2 linked regions of the Streptosporangium becharense genome follow. The protein of the gene in region 1 interacts with the protein of each later gene in a pairwise test. Links are inferred from orthologs where the notes say so. Each region holds a gene or a part of one and is shown in the gene's direction. Other genes may lie near its edges.

Region 1 (5,096 bases):
GCGCCTTCAGGATCCGGTCCTCGTCGCCGACCTGCCCGTCGGTGACGAGCACCAGGACCCGGTCGCCGCTCGCCCCGGCCAGCAGTGTCGCGGCCCGCTCCAGCGGGTCCAGCATCTCGGTGCCGCCGCGCGCCTCCAGCCTGGCCAGGTGTTCCACGGCGCGGTAGCGGTTGCGGTCGGACGCCTCGACCAGGCCACCGCCGAGTTTTTCGGGGTGCTCGACCACATCGTCGAACGACAGCACCGCGAACCGGTCCCGTGAGGTGAGCGTGTCGACGATCCGGGCCGCGGCGCGCCGGGCGGCCACCATCTTCCAGCCCGCCATGCTGCCCGAGCGGTCGAGCACCAGCACGACGTTCCTGGGGGTGGTGGTGGCCGGCGCCGGGTCGGGGACGACGGTCAGCGTGAACGTCCCGCCCTCGCCATCGTCGTCGGGGGCCAGCGCCAGCGAGGTCGAGGCGTCGAAGAGGAGACGCAGGACGAAGTCGCGGTCGAGCCGCTCGCCCGGCCGCAACCGGACCGTCGTGCCCTCCTCCCGGACCACGTGCAGGCTGGAGCACATCTCGCGCAGTTCCAGTCCGGCCGGATCGACCGAGACGGCGAGCGAGAGCCGGACCGGGTTGGGGAAGCCGGGCAGCAGCACCGGGGGAGTGATCCGGGAGGCGTCGGGGGCCGCGTCGGTATCGGATGACCAGCCGTCCCCCGCCTGTTCGCCGTCGAGCGGCGTCCCGGGGATGTAACGGGGGGCCACGACCAGCGGGAAGCGGAACGTGGCCGCGCCGTCCTCGTACGGGAGCGGCTGGTTCAGCGTCAGGTGCACGGTCACGCGCTCGCCCGGCACGATGTTGCCCACCCTGATGGTGAAGACGTCGGGCCGGTCCTCCTCGGCGATCGCGGCCCGTCTCCCCTGCGCGAGCGCCTGGTCGTAGTCGGCCCTGGCCTGTCCGCGCTCCTTGAGGACGCCCTCGACGACCCGCCCGTCGGCCTCCATCCTGAAGGCGGTCACCGCGGCGCGGTCGGGCAGCGGGAAGACGTACGTCGCCTCCAGCGCCACGTCGTGCGGGTTGCGGAACCCCTGGACCACCTCGACCCCGGCGACGAGGCCGGACACGGCGGCGGTGACGTCCACGCTCTCCAGCGGCAGGTTGCCGCGCGCGGTGGACAGCGCTCCCAGGCCGGCGTCCGGCACGGGGGGGCATTCCTCCGGCCGCAACGTGGTGATCGAGCTCAACATGGGTGCTTTCCCTTCGAAGATGTGAGGCCGCGGTCGCGGAGCAGTTTCAGGAGCGCCTCCGACGCGACGGCGATCTCGGCGAGGTCGTCGGAGGACGGGGCGTGGCCGGCGCCGTCGAGCACCAGCGTGACCCCGGGTGCGAGCCGCACGCCGTGGACGAGCGCGGCGGGTGCCGCGCGCGGGGCGGTGCCGGCCGGGTGGGGACCGGTTGAGGCGACCGGATCCGGGACCGCCGGGGACGCGGCCCAGAAGCGGGCCCGGGGTGCCCCGGCCGCGGAGGGGGAGGCGGCAGGGGCGGGAGCGGGGGTGGTGCTCGCGGGTCCGGGGGGGCTCACGATGCCGTCACCGCCGTCACCGTCGTCGGCTCCGTCGGGGGTCGTGGGGGCGGGGAGGTCGGCGATCGACTCCAGTGCCCTGTCGGTGGCGCCGGTGAGCTCGGCCTGGATCTCGGCGATGGTCCGGCCGTCGGCCTGTCGGCGCTTGACGGCGACGAGCTGGAGCAGGTGGCGCCTGCCGTACAGGGCGACGCGGCCCCGGCGGGCCAGGGGCGGGTCGAGCAGGCCGATCGTGGAATACCACCTGATCAGACGCTCGTTGGGCACGTCCCGCACCCGCCCGTTGGGCCGGGTGGTGGAGGACAGCGCCGCCGAGGCGTGCTCGATCAGTTCGCCGATGGTCCATTCCATGTCCCGATAGTGACACTGTCATAGTGACAGTGTCAACAAGGCGGGAGAGTTTCGGTAGTTAGGGAAGGAGGTGGGGGGTATGGGGTGTTTCACCACAGCGAGAGAACTAATGCCGAACTAAGGGGGAGGCATACCTCATGTCCGCTATCACCAGCCCGCTCAACCCCGAGGCCCAGAAGGTCGTCGCCGCAGCCCTGCAGGGAGCCCTCGTCGACCTCCTCGACCTGTCGCTCCTGGGCAAGCAGGCCCACTGGAACGTGATCGGCCACAACTTCCGCTCGCTGCACCTGCAGCTCGACGAGATCGTCGCGGCGGCCAGGGAGCACGCGGACACCGTCGCCGAGCGGGCGGTCGCCATCGGCGCCAACCCCGACGGCCGCTCGTCCACGCTGGCGAAGACGACCGAGGTGCACCAGCTGGAGGCGGGCTACATCAACGACGGCAAGGTCGTCGCCGCGCTGACGGACATCCTGGAGTCCATCGTCCGCAGGATGCGCGAGCGCATCGAGGCCACCGACGAGCCGGACCCGGTGACCCAGGACATCCTCATCGCGATCACCCAGGACCTGGAGAAGCACCACTGGATGCTTCAGGCCCAGCGCTGACCGTCCCCGCGACGGGGAAACGGTGAGGGGGACGCCGCGCGGCGTCCCCCTCACCGGCGGGCGCCCCGGTCACCCGGCCGGGGCGCCTTCGTGTCTCCGATCCGGCCGGCCGCAGGGCTCTCCCGGCCAGACGAGATCGGAGCGAAGCCTCGACGCGGCACTGCGGGCGCTTCGCCACTGACCGAACCCGCGACCGGTCACGCCGACGGTCACGGCCGTTCCTCCCGGCAGTACCAGCCCGTACACGTCGTGGCTCCCGGGCGAACTGGGTGAGGCCGCACCCGAGCTGCTGGTCGCGGAGCCGCTGCCCATGATGACCTTCGGCCTGGTCGAGGCGAGGACCGGCCGCCGGGCCGTCCGGCGCCGCGACACCGTCGCTGTCAGGCCGGTTCCCGAGGACGTCAGCTCAGTGCTCGGAGTGGAGAGCGGCCCCGGGGCCGACCTGTTCCGCCGGATGTTTGCGCTCTGGTTTCCGCAAAGTTTGGGATCGCGCGGACTCCACGTTCACATGGGTTCGATCGACTGGCGGCGTACCGAGAGGGCGAGGAGGAGGGGCCATGCCGCGCCGTACGTCCGTGCGCACCGGGGGGCCGGCCGCGGGGGCGGCTCTGAGCGGATCACTGTGGCGGGGCGCCGCGCACACCGGATCGTACGGCTCCACAGGCCCGTACGATCCGTCCGGCACCGGTGGCCCGTACGGTCCGCCGCGCGCGCCGGACGCCAACGGGATCGCGCTGCCCGAAGGTTTCACCAGCCGGATCGTCGCCCGCACCGGCCGCCGGGTCGGCGGGGTGCTGTGGCACCCGGCGCCGGGCGGCGGGGCGTGCTTCCCCGACGGCGACGGTTGGATCTACGTCTCCAACTCGGAGATCCCGCTGCTCGGCGGGGCGTCGGCGATCAGGTTCGGCCCGGACGGCGACATCGTCGACGCCTACCGGATCCTGTCGGGCACCAACCTCAACCGCGCCGGCGGACGCACCCCCTGGGACACCTGGCTGTCGTGCGAGGGGATCTTCCGCGGCCGGGTCTTCGAGTGCGATCCCCACGGCTCCCGTGCCGCGATGCCCCGCCTGGCCATGGGCCGCTTCAGGCACGAGGCCGCGGCCTGTGACCCGGAGCGGCAGGTCGTCTACCTGACCGAGGACGAACCGGACGGCTGCTTCTACCGGTTCCGGCCGGCCCACTGGGGTGACCTGACCTCAGGGCTGCTGGAGGTGCTCTGCGCCGACGGCACCGGCTCGGTGACCTGGCGGCGGGTGCCCAACCCGGCCGCACTGCCGGTGCCGACCCGCGAGCAGGTCGCCGGGGCCAGGCGCTTCTCCGGCGGGGAGGGCTGCCGCTACTCCGGCGGCGTCTGCTTCTTCACCACCAAGGGTGACAACCGGGTGTGGGCCTACGACGCGCGGGAGGAGCGCCTGCGGGTCGTCCGCGACGCGAACGCCCCGCAGGCCGGGATCGACGACATCACCGGCACTTCTTCGGGCGACCTGTACGTCGCCGGGGACGGCGGCGACATGGGGATCGATCTCATCACCCCCGAGCGGGTCGTCACCCCGTTCCTGCGCGTCTCCGGCCACCCCGAGTCGGAGATCACCGGCCCGGCCTTCTCCCCCCGGGGGGACCGTCTCTACTTCTCCTCCCAGCGCGGCACCCGGGGCGACGCCTCGGGCACCGGTGGGATCACCTACGAGGTCGGCGGGCCCTTCCGCCACTGAACGGAGCCGCCGTCCTTCCGTGGCCGCCCTGACATCCCTCCGTGCCCGCCCCGTGCCCGCCCTGTGCCCGCCCTGTGCCCGCCCCGTGTCCCCGCGCGTCCGCCGGGGACGGCCGCTCCCCGGCCCCGGCCGGTGGGCAACGGGGGCGACCCCGGGCGGGGGCGGTGCGTGGCCGCCCTCCGGCTGCGCTACCTTCGCAGACTGGCCCAGAACGAATGACAGGGCGGCGCGTGCCGCCCCGACGGCGGCGGGAGCATGATGGCTGAGGTTGCGTACATCGGCGGATACACCCCGGACACCGGCGGGTCCGGGCCCGGGATCACCCTGGTGGAGCTGGGGGGCCTCACGCGACTCGGCACGACGCCGGCTCCCGGCCCGTCCTTCCTCGCCGCGCACCCCCGCCTGCCGGTCGTCTACGCGGTGGAGGAGAGCGAGCGGGGCACGGTCGGCGTCTTCGCGCGCGCCGCGGACGGAGGGCTCACCCCGCTCGCCCGGCACTCCAGCGGGGGAGCGTCCCCCTGCCACCTGGCCGTCGACCCCACCGGCACGCGGTTGGCGGTCGCCAACTACGGCGACGGCACGGTCAGCGTCCACGGCATCGACGACGCCGGCCTCCTCACCGACGTGTGGACCTTCCCCCACCGCGAGGGGACCCACGCCCACCAGGCGGTCTTCGGCCCCGACGGCGTCCTGTACGTGACAGACCTGGGGGCCGACGAGGTCCGCCGCTACCTGCCGACCGGGGACGGGGTGGTCGCGCACCCCGGTGGCCCGGTGCGGCTCGCCCCAGGCATGGGCCCCCGGCACATGGCCCGCGCGGGCGGCCACTGGTACGTGGCCGGTGAACTGGACGGCA
Region 2 (4,937 bases), 760 kb from region 1 along the record:
CTCTCCGTGATACTCCTGTCGCGTGCCGCGGTGGGGGCGTTTAACCTTTCCTTCCCACCCTGTGATCGTTCGGATGCCGAGCGCCGCCCGACTGCTCAGGCGGAGCGCACGACCGGGGTGCCGGTGAGGTGGGCTCCGGCGGAGCCGAGCTGGGCCAGGGCGGTCTCGGTGGTCGAGGGGGCCACGCCGGCCGTCAGGTCCAGCAGCACCCGGACGGACAGGCCGTGCGCCACCGCGTCCAGCGCGGTGGCCCGGACGCAGTGGTCGGTGGCGATGCCGACGACGTCCACCGTGTCCACGCCGCGTTCGGCGAGCCAGTCGGCCAGGCTCGTGCCGTCGGACGTGGTGCCCTCGAAACCGCTGTACGCGGCGGTGTGGGCGCCCTTGCTGAAGACCTCCTCCACCCCGGAGGTGTCGAGGGCGGGGTGGAAGCCGGCACCGGCGGTTCCGGCGACGCAGTGGGCGGGCCAGGAGTTCACGTAGTCGGGCTCGGCGGCGAAGTGGTCACCGGGGTCCACGTGGAAGTCGCGGGTGGCGACGACGTGGTCGTAGCCGTGCGAGGCGAGGTGACGGGAGATGGCGGCGGCCACCTCGGCGCCGCCGCTCACCGCCAGGCTTCCCCCCTCGCAGAAGTCGTTCTGCACGTCGACGACGATCAGCGCGGTTGCCATGCCACTAGTCAAACACGGTCGGCAGGGCGGCGTCCCCCCGGGACAGCTGGTGGGCCGTGACCGGCAGCTCGGCGACGGACTCGCGGTGCCGGGTGCGGGCCGCCGCCAGGTCCTCCCGGCCGACGACCTCGCCGCCGCCGACCAGCCGGACCTGGAGCGGCCGGGCGTCCGTGGGAGGCTCCGCGGAGACGGCGACCACCTCGGCGACCGCGGTGCCGGAGGCGTCGAGCCGCCGGAAGGCGTGCTTGAGCCCGCCCCTGCTGGGCTTGCCCACCGACTTCTTGGCCACCGGCCGCATGACCCCGTCGGCGTCCTCGCGGGCGACGAGCTTGTAGACCAGGGCCGCCGTGGGCGAGCCCGAGCCGGTGACCAGCGAGGTGCCGACGCCGTAGCCGTCCACGGGGGCGGAGGCCAGCGCCGCGATGGCGTACTCGTCCAGGTCGCTGGTGACGATGATCCGCGTCTTGTGGGCGCCGAGGGCGTCGAGCTGCGCGCGGACCTCCCGGGCGACCTCGCAGAGGTCACCGGAGTCGAGGCGGACGGCGCCGAGGGCGGGACCGGCCAGCTCCACGCCGGTGCGTACCGCCCGCGCCACGTCGTAGGTGTCGACGAGCAGTGTGGTCCCGGTGCCCAGCGAGTCGAGCTGGGCCCGGAAAGCCTGCTCCTCGGAGTCGTGCAGCAGGGTGAAGGCGTGGGCGGCCGTTCCCGCGGTCGGTATGCCGTACACCCGCCCGGCCATGAGGTTGGAGGTGGAGGAGAAGCCGCACAGGTAGGCGGCCCGCGCGGCGGCCACGGCCGCAGCCTCGTGGGTGCGGCGCGAACCCATCTCGATGAGCGGCCGGTTCCCCGCGGCGTGGGTCATCCGGGAGGCGGCGGTGGCGATCGCGCAGTCGTGGTTGAGGATCGACAGGATGACGGTCTCCAGCAGCACCGCCTCGGCGAAGGTGCCCTCCACCGTCATGATCGGGGAGCCGGGGAAGTAGCACTCGCCCTCCGGGTAGCCGCGCACGTCCCCGCGGAACCGGTAACCGGCGAGGAACTCCAGGGTGGGCTCGTCGACCACCCGGTTGTCCCGCAGGAAGGCGAGCTCGTCGTCGCCGAAGCGGAACGCCTCCAGGGCGTCGAGCACCCGGCCGACGCCGGCGACGACGCCGTACCGACGTCCGCCGGGCAGTTGCCGCGCGAAGACCTCGAACACCGCGCGTCTGGAGGCGGCGCCGCTGCGCAGCGCCGCCTCCAGCATCGTCAGCTCATAGTGATCGGTCAGCAACGCACTGCTCATGCTCATTCTCACGTGTCGAAGACTAAGCCCGAGGTAGGGCAGACTGGTGGTTGTGGGTAGCACCGCTCCGGTGGAGGTCGAGCGTCCGGCCGGCGACGTACGGCCCGATCTGCCATGGCTGACCATTGTCTGGAATGACCCGGTCAACCTCATGTCGTACGTCACGTATGTCTTCCAGACCGTCTTCGGATACTCGCGGGAGAAAGCCGAGAAGCTGATGCTCGACGTGCACCACCGGGGTAAGGCCGTGGTGTCCAGCGGCACCCGCGAGGAGATGGAGCGCGACACGCAGATCATGCACTCGTACGGCCTGTGGGCCACCGTCCAGCGGGATTCGTGATCGGGCGGGCTCCGGAGACGGGCCCGCGGACAGTGGTGGGAGAGCGATGAGTTCGGGGTTCAAGCCGGGGCGCGACGGCGGGGTGGTCACGACGTTCGACGCCGCCGAGGTCTCGATCCTGCGCTCGCTGATCTCCCAGATCCTGAGCCTGGTCGAGCCGGGTGAGACCGGCGACGACCCGCTGGAGCGGGCACTGGGCATCGGCTCGGCGGAACCGTCCGACGACCCGGTGCTGGCGCGGCTGTTCCCCGCGGCGTACGAGGACCAGGAGCAGGCCGCGGAGTTCCGCCGCTACACCGAGGTGACCCTCCGCGAGGGCAAGCGGGCCGACGCGCAGACCATGCTCGACAGCGCCGAACCGGGCCGGGTGGAGCTCACCAGGGAGCAGGCGCAGGCGTGGATGCGCGCGCTGAACGACGTGCGGCTGGCGTTCGGCACCCGGCTGGAGGTGACCGAGGAGATCTACGACGAGATCGCCGGGATGCCGCAGGACGACCCGCGCTATCCGGCGTACGTCACGTACGACTGGCTGACCTACCTCCAGGACACCCTGGTCCGGGCCCTTTGGTAACTTCCAGACATGCTCACGATCTCGCGGGAACTGGTTGACAAGATCATCGCTCATGCCCGGGCGGACCACCCGGACGAGGCGTGCGGGGTGATCGCCGGGCCGGTCGGCTCCGACGTCCCGGAGCGGTTCGTCCCGATGGAGAACGCCGAGCGGTCGCCCACGTTCTACCGGTTCGACTCGATGGAGCAGTTGCGCGTCTGGCGGGAGATGGACGACCGCGACGAGGAGCCGGTGGTGATCTACCACTCCCACACCGCCACCGAGGCCTACCCCTCCCGCACCGACATCAGCTACGCCTCCGAGCCGAACGCCCACTACGTGCTGGTCTCCACCCGCGAGGAGCTGGGGGAGAAGGTGGAGCTGCGCTCGTACCGGATCGTCGACGGCGTCGTGACCGAGGAGGAGATCACGATCACCGCGGGGTGACCGGCGTTCCGGCGGCCGGCGCCGGTGTCCGTTGGTTGATACGGCAGTGAGCGGAACGAGGGGCTTTGGGTAAACTGGCGAGCATGCTGACCGCCCGCCCGAGGCCCGAGGACGCCGCGCTGCCGCGTCCCGGTGCGCGGGTGCGGTACGAGGGTGTCGCGCCGGTGCAGAACTTCCTGTTCGCGCACACTCCCTCCGTCGTCGTCTACGACTGTCGCTGACCGGCTTTTCTGGAATCCTCCGGCGCCCGCCGGTGTTCTGATCCGGTGGGCTGCACTCCCATGACGACACAAGGAGATTGACCCGCGATGGCCATCGAGGTTCGCATTCCGACCATCCTGCGCACCTACACCGACGGTGCCAAGGCCGTCGACGCCAGCGGCGCCACGCTCGAGGAGCTGATCGGCGACCTGGAAGCCCGGCACCCGGGGCTGAAGGACCGCCTGATCGACAAGGGTGCGCTGCGCCGCTTCGTGAACGTCTACCTGAACGACGAGGACGTCCGCTTCCTGGGCGGGCTGGACACCCCGGTCGCCGACGGTGACACCGTGACCGTCCTGCCCGCCGTGGCCGGCGGCTCCCGCTAGCCGTGCTGTGCCGTGCCACCCGCCGCCCCCCGACGGGCGGGCGGGTGGCACGCCGCTGTCCCTGGTCTGCTCACACGAGGCGGAAGCCACACCATGCGCTTTGACTCACTGATCGACTCGGTCGGCCGCACCCCTCTGGTGGGCCTGCCCCGGCTCTCTCCCTCGCAGGACGTGCGGATCTGGGCCAAGCTCGAAGACCGCAACCCGACCGGTTCGATCAAGGACCGTCCGGCGTTGTGGATGATCGAGCAGGCCGAGAAGGACGGGCTGCTCCGGCCCGGCTGCACCATCCTGGAGCCGACGAGCGGCAACACCGGCATCTCGCTGGCCATGTCCGCCAGGCTCAAGGGCTACAAGCTGATCTGCGTGATGCCGGAGAACACCTCCGAGGAGCGCCGCCAGCTGCTGCGCATGTGGGGTGCGCAGATCATCTCCTCGCCCGCGGCGGGCGGCTCGAACGAGGCGGTCCGGGTGGCCAAGGGCCTGGCCGCGGAGAACCCCGACTGGGTGATGCTCTACCAGTACGGCAATCCGGCGAACTGGCGCTCCCACTACGAGTCGACGGGCCCGGAGATCCTCCAGGACCTGCCGTCCGTCACCCACTTCGTGGCGGGCCTGGGCACCACGGGCACCCTGATGGGCGTGGGCCGGTTCCTGCGCGAGCACGTCCCCGACGTGAGGATCGTCGCGGCCGAGCCACGCTACGGCGAGCTGGTCTACGGCCTGCGCAATGTCGACGAGGGCTTCATCCCCGAACTGTACGACCCCGGTGTCCTCACCACCCGCTTCTCCGTGTCCTCCGGCGACGCGCTGCGCCGCACGCGCGAGCTGCTGTCGGCCGAGGGCATCTTCGCCGGCGTCTCCACCGGGGCCGCCCTGCACGCCGCGCTCGGCATGGCGGCCAAGGCCGTCAAGGCGGGGGAGCGGGCCGACATCGTGTTCGTGGTCGCCGACGGCGGCTGGAAGTACCTGTCCACCGGCGCGTACGAGGGAACCCTCTACGAGGCGGAGGAACGCCTGGAAGGCCAGCTCTGGGCCTGACGGCCGGCCCGGTGGACCC

Evidence for each region. The genes of interacting proteins can lie anywhere in the genome.
Region 2: the proteins of F4562_RS07245 (region 1) and clpS interact in binary tests that used the Escherichia coli proteins (3 or more experiments, as listed by UniProt). The link is inferred for Streptosporangium becharense from one-to-one orthologs.

Annotation. Positions count from the first base shown.
Region 1 is NZ_JACHMP010000001.1:1,692,845-1,697,940, reverse strand. The notes cover bases 938-3,791. They hold F4562_RS07245 (Dps family protein), read left to right. Parts: upstream 938-2,057; coding sequence 2,058-2,525; downstream 2,526-3,791. Other genes in these bases: F4562_RS07240 (alkaline phosphatase PhoX), read left to right, coding at 3,083-3,791; F4562_RS07250 (MerR family transcriptional regulator), read right to left, coding at 1,228-1,920; F4562_RS35695 (VIT domain-containing protein), read right to left, coding at 938-1,234. In the rest of the region: more of F4562_RS35695, read right to left, coding at 1-937; more of F4562_RS07240, read left to right, coding at 3,792-4,240; F4562_RS07235 (lactonase family protein), read left to right, coding at 4,499-5,096.
Region 2 is NZ_JACHMP010000001.1:2,450,887-2,455,823, reverse strand. Bases 955-3,649 are described here. They hold clpS (ATP-dependent Clp protease adapter ClpS), read left to right. Parts: upstream 955-2,005; coding sequence 2,006-2,293; downstream 2,294-3,649. Other genes in these bases: F4562_RS10500 (MoaD/ThiS family protein), read left to right, coding at 3,599-3,649; F4562_RS10505 (hypothetical protein), read left to right, coding at 3,374-3,511; F4562_RS10510 (M67 family metallopeptidase), read left to right, coding at 2,874-3,290; F4562_RS10515 (DUF2017 domain-containing protein), read left to right, coding at 2,340-2,864; F4562_RS10525 (nicotinate phosphoribosyltransferase), read right to left, coding at 955-1,959. Also shown: F4562_RS10530 (nicotinamidase), read right to left, coding at 96-671; more of F4562_RS10525, read right to left, coding at 676-954; more of F4562_RS10500, read left to right, coding at 3,650-3,877; F4562_RS10495 (PLP-dependent cysteine synthase family protein), read left to right, coding at 3,971-4,918. UniProt on the Escherichia coli protein: Involved in the modulation of the specificity of the ClpAP-mediated ATP-dependent protein degradation.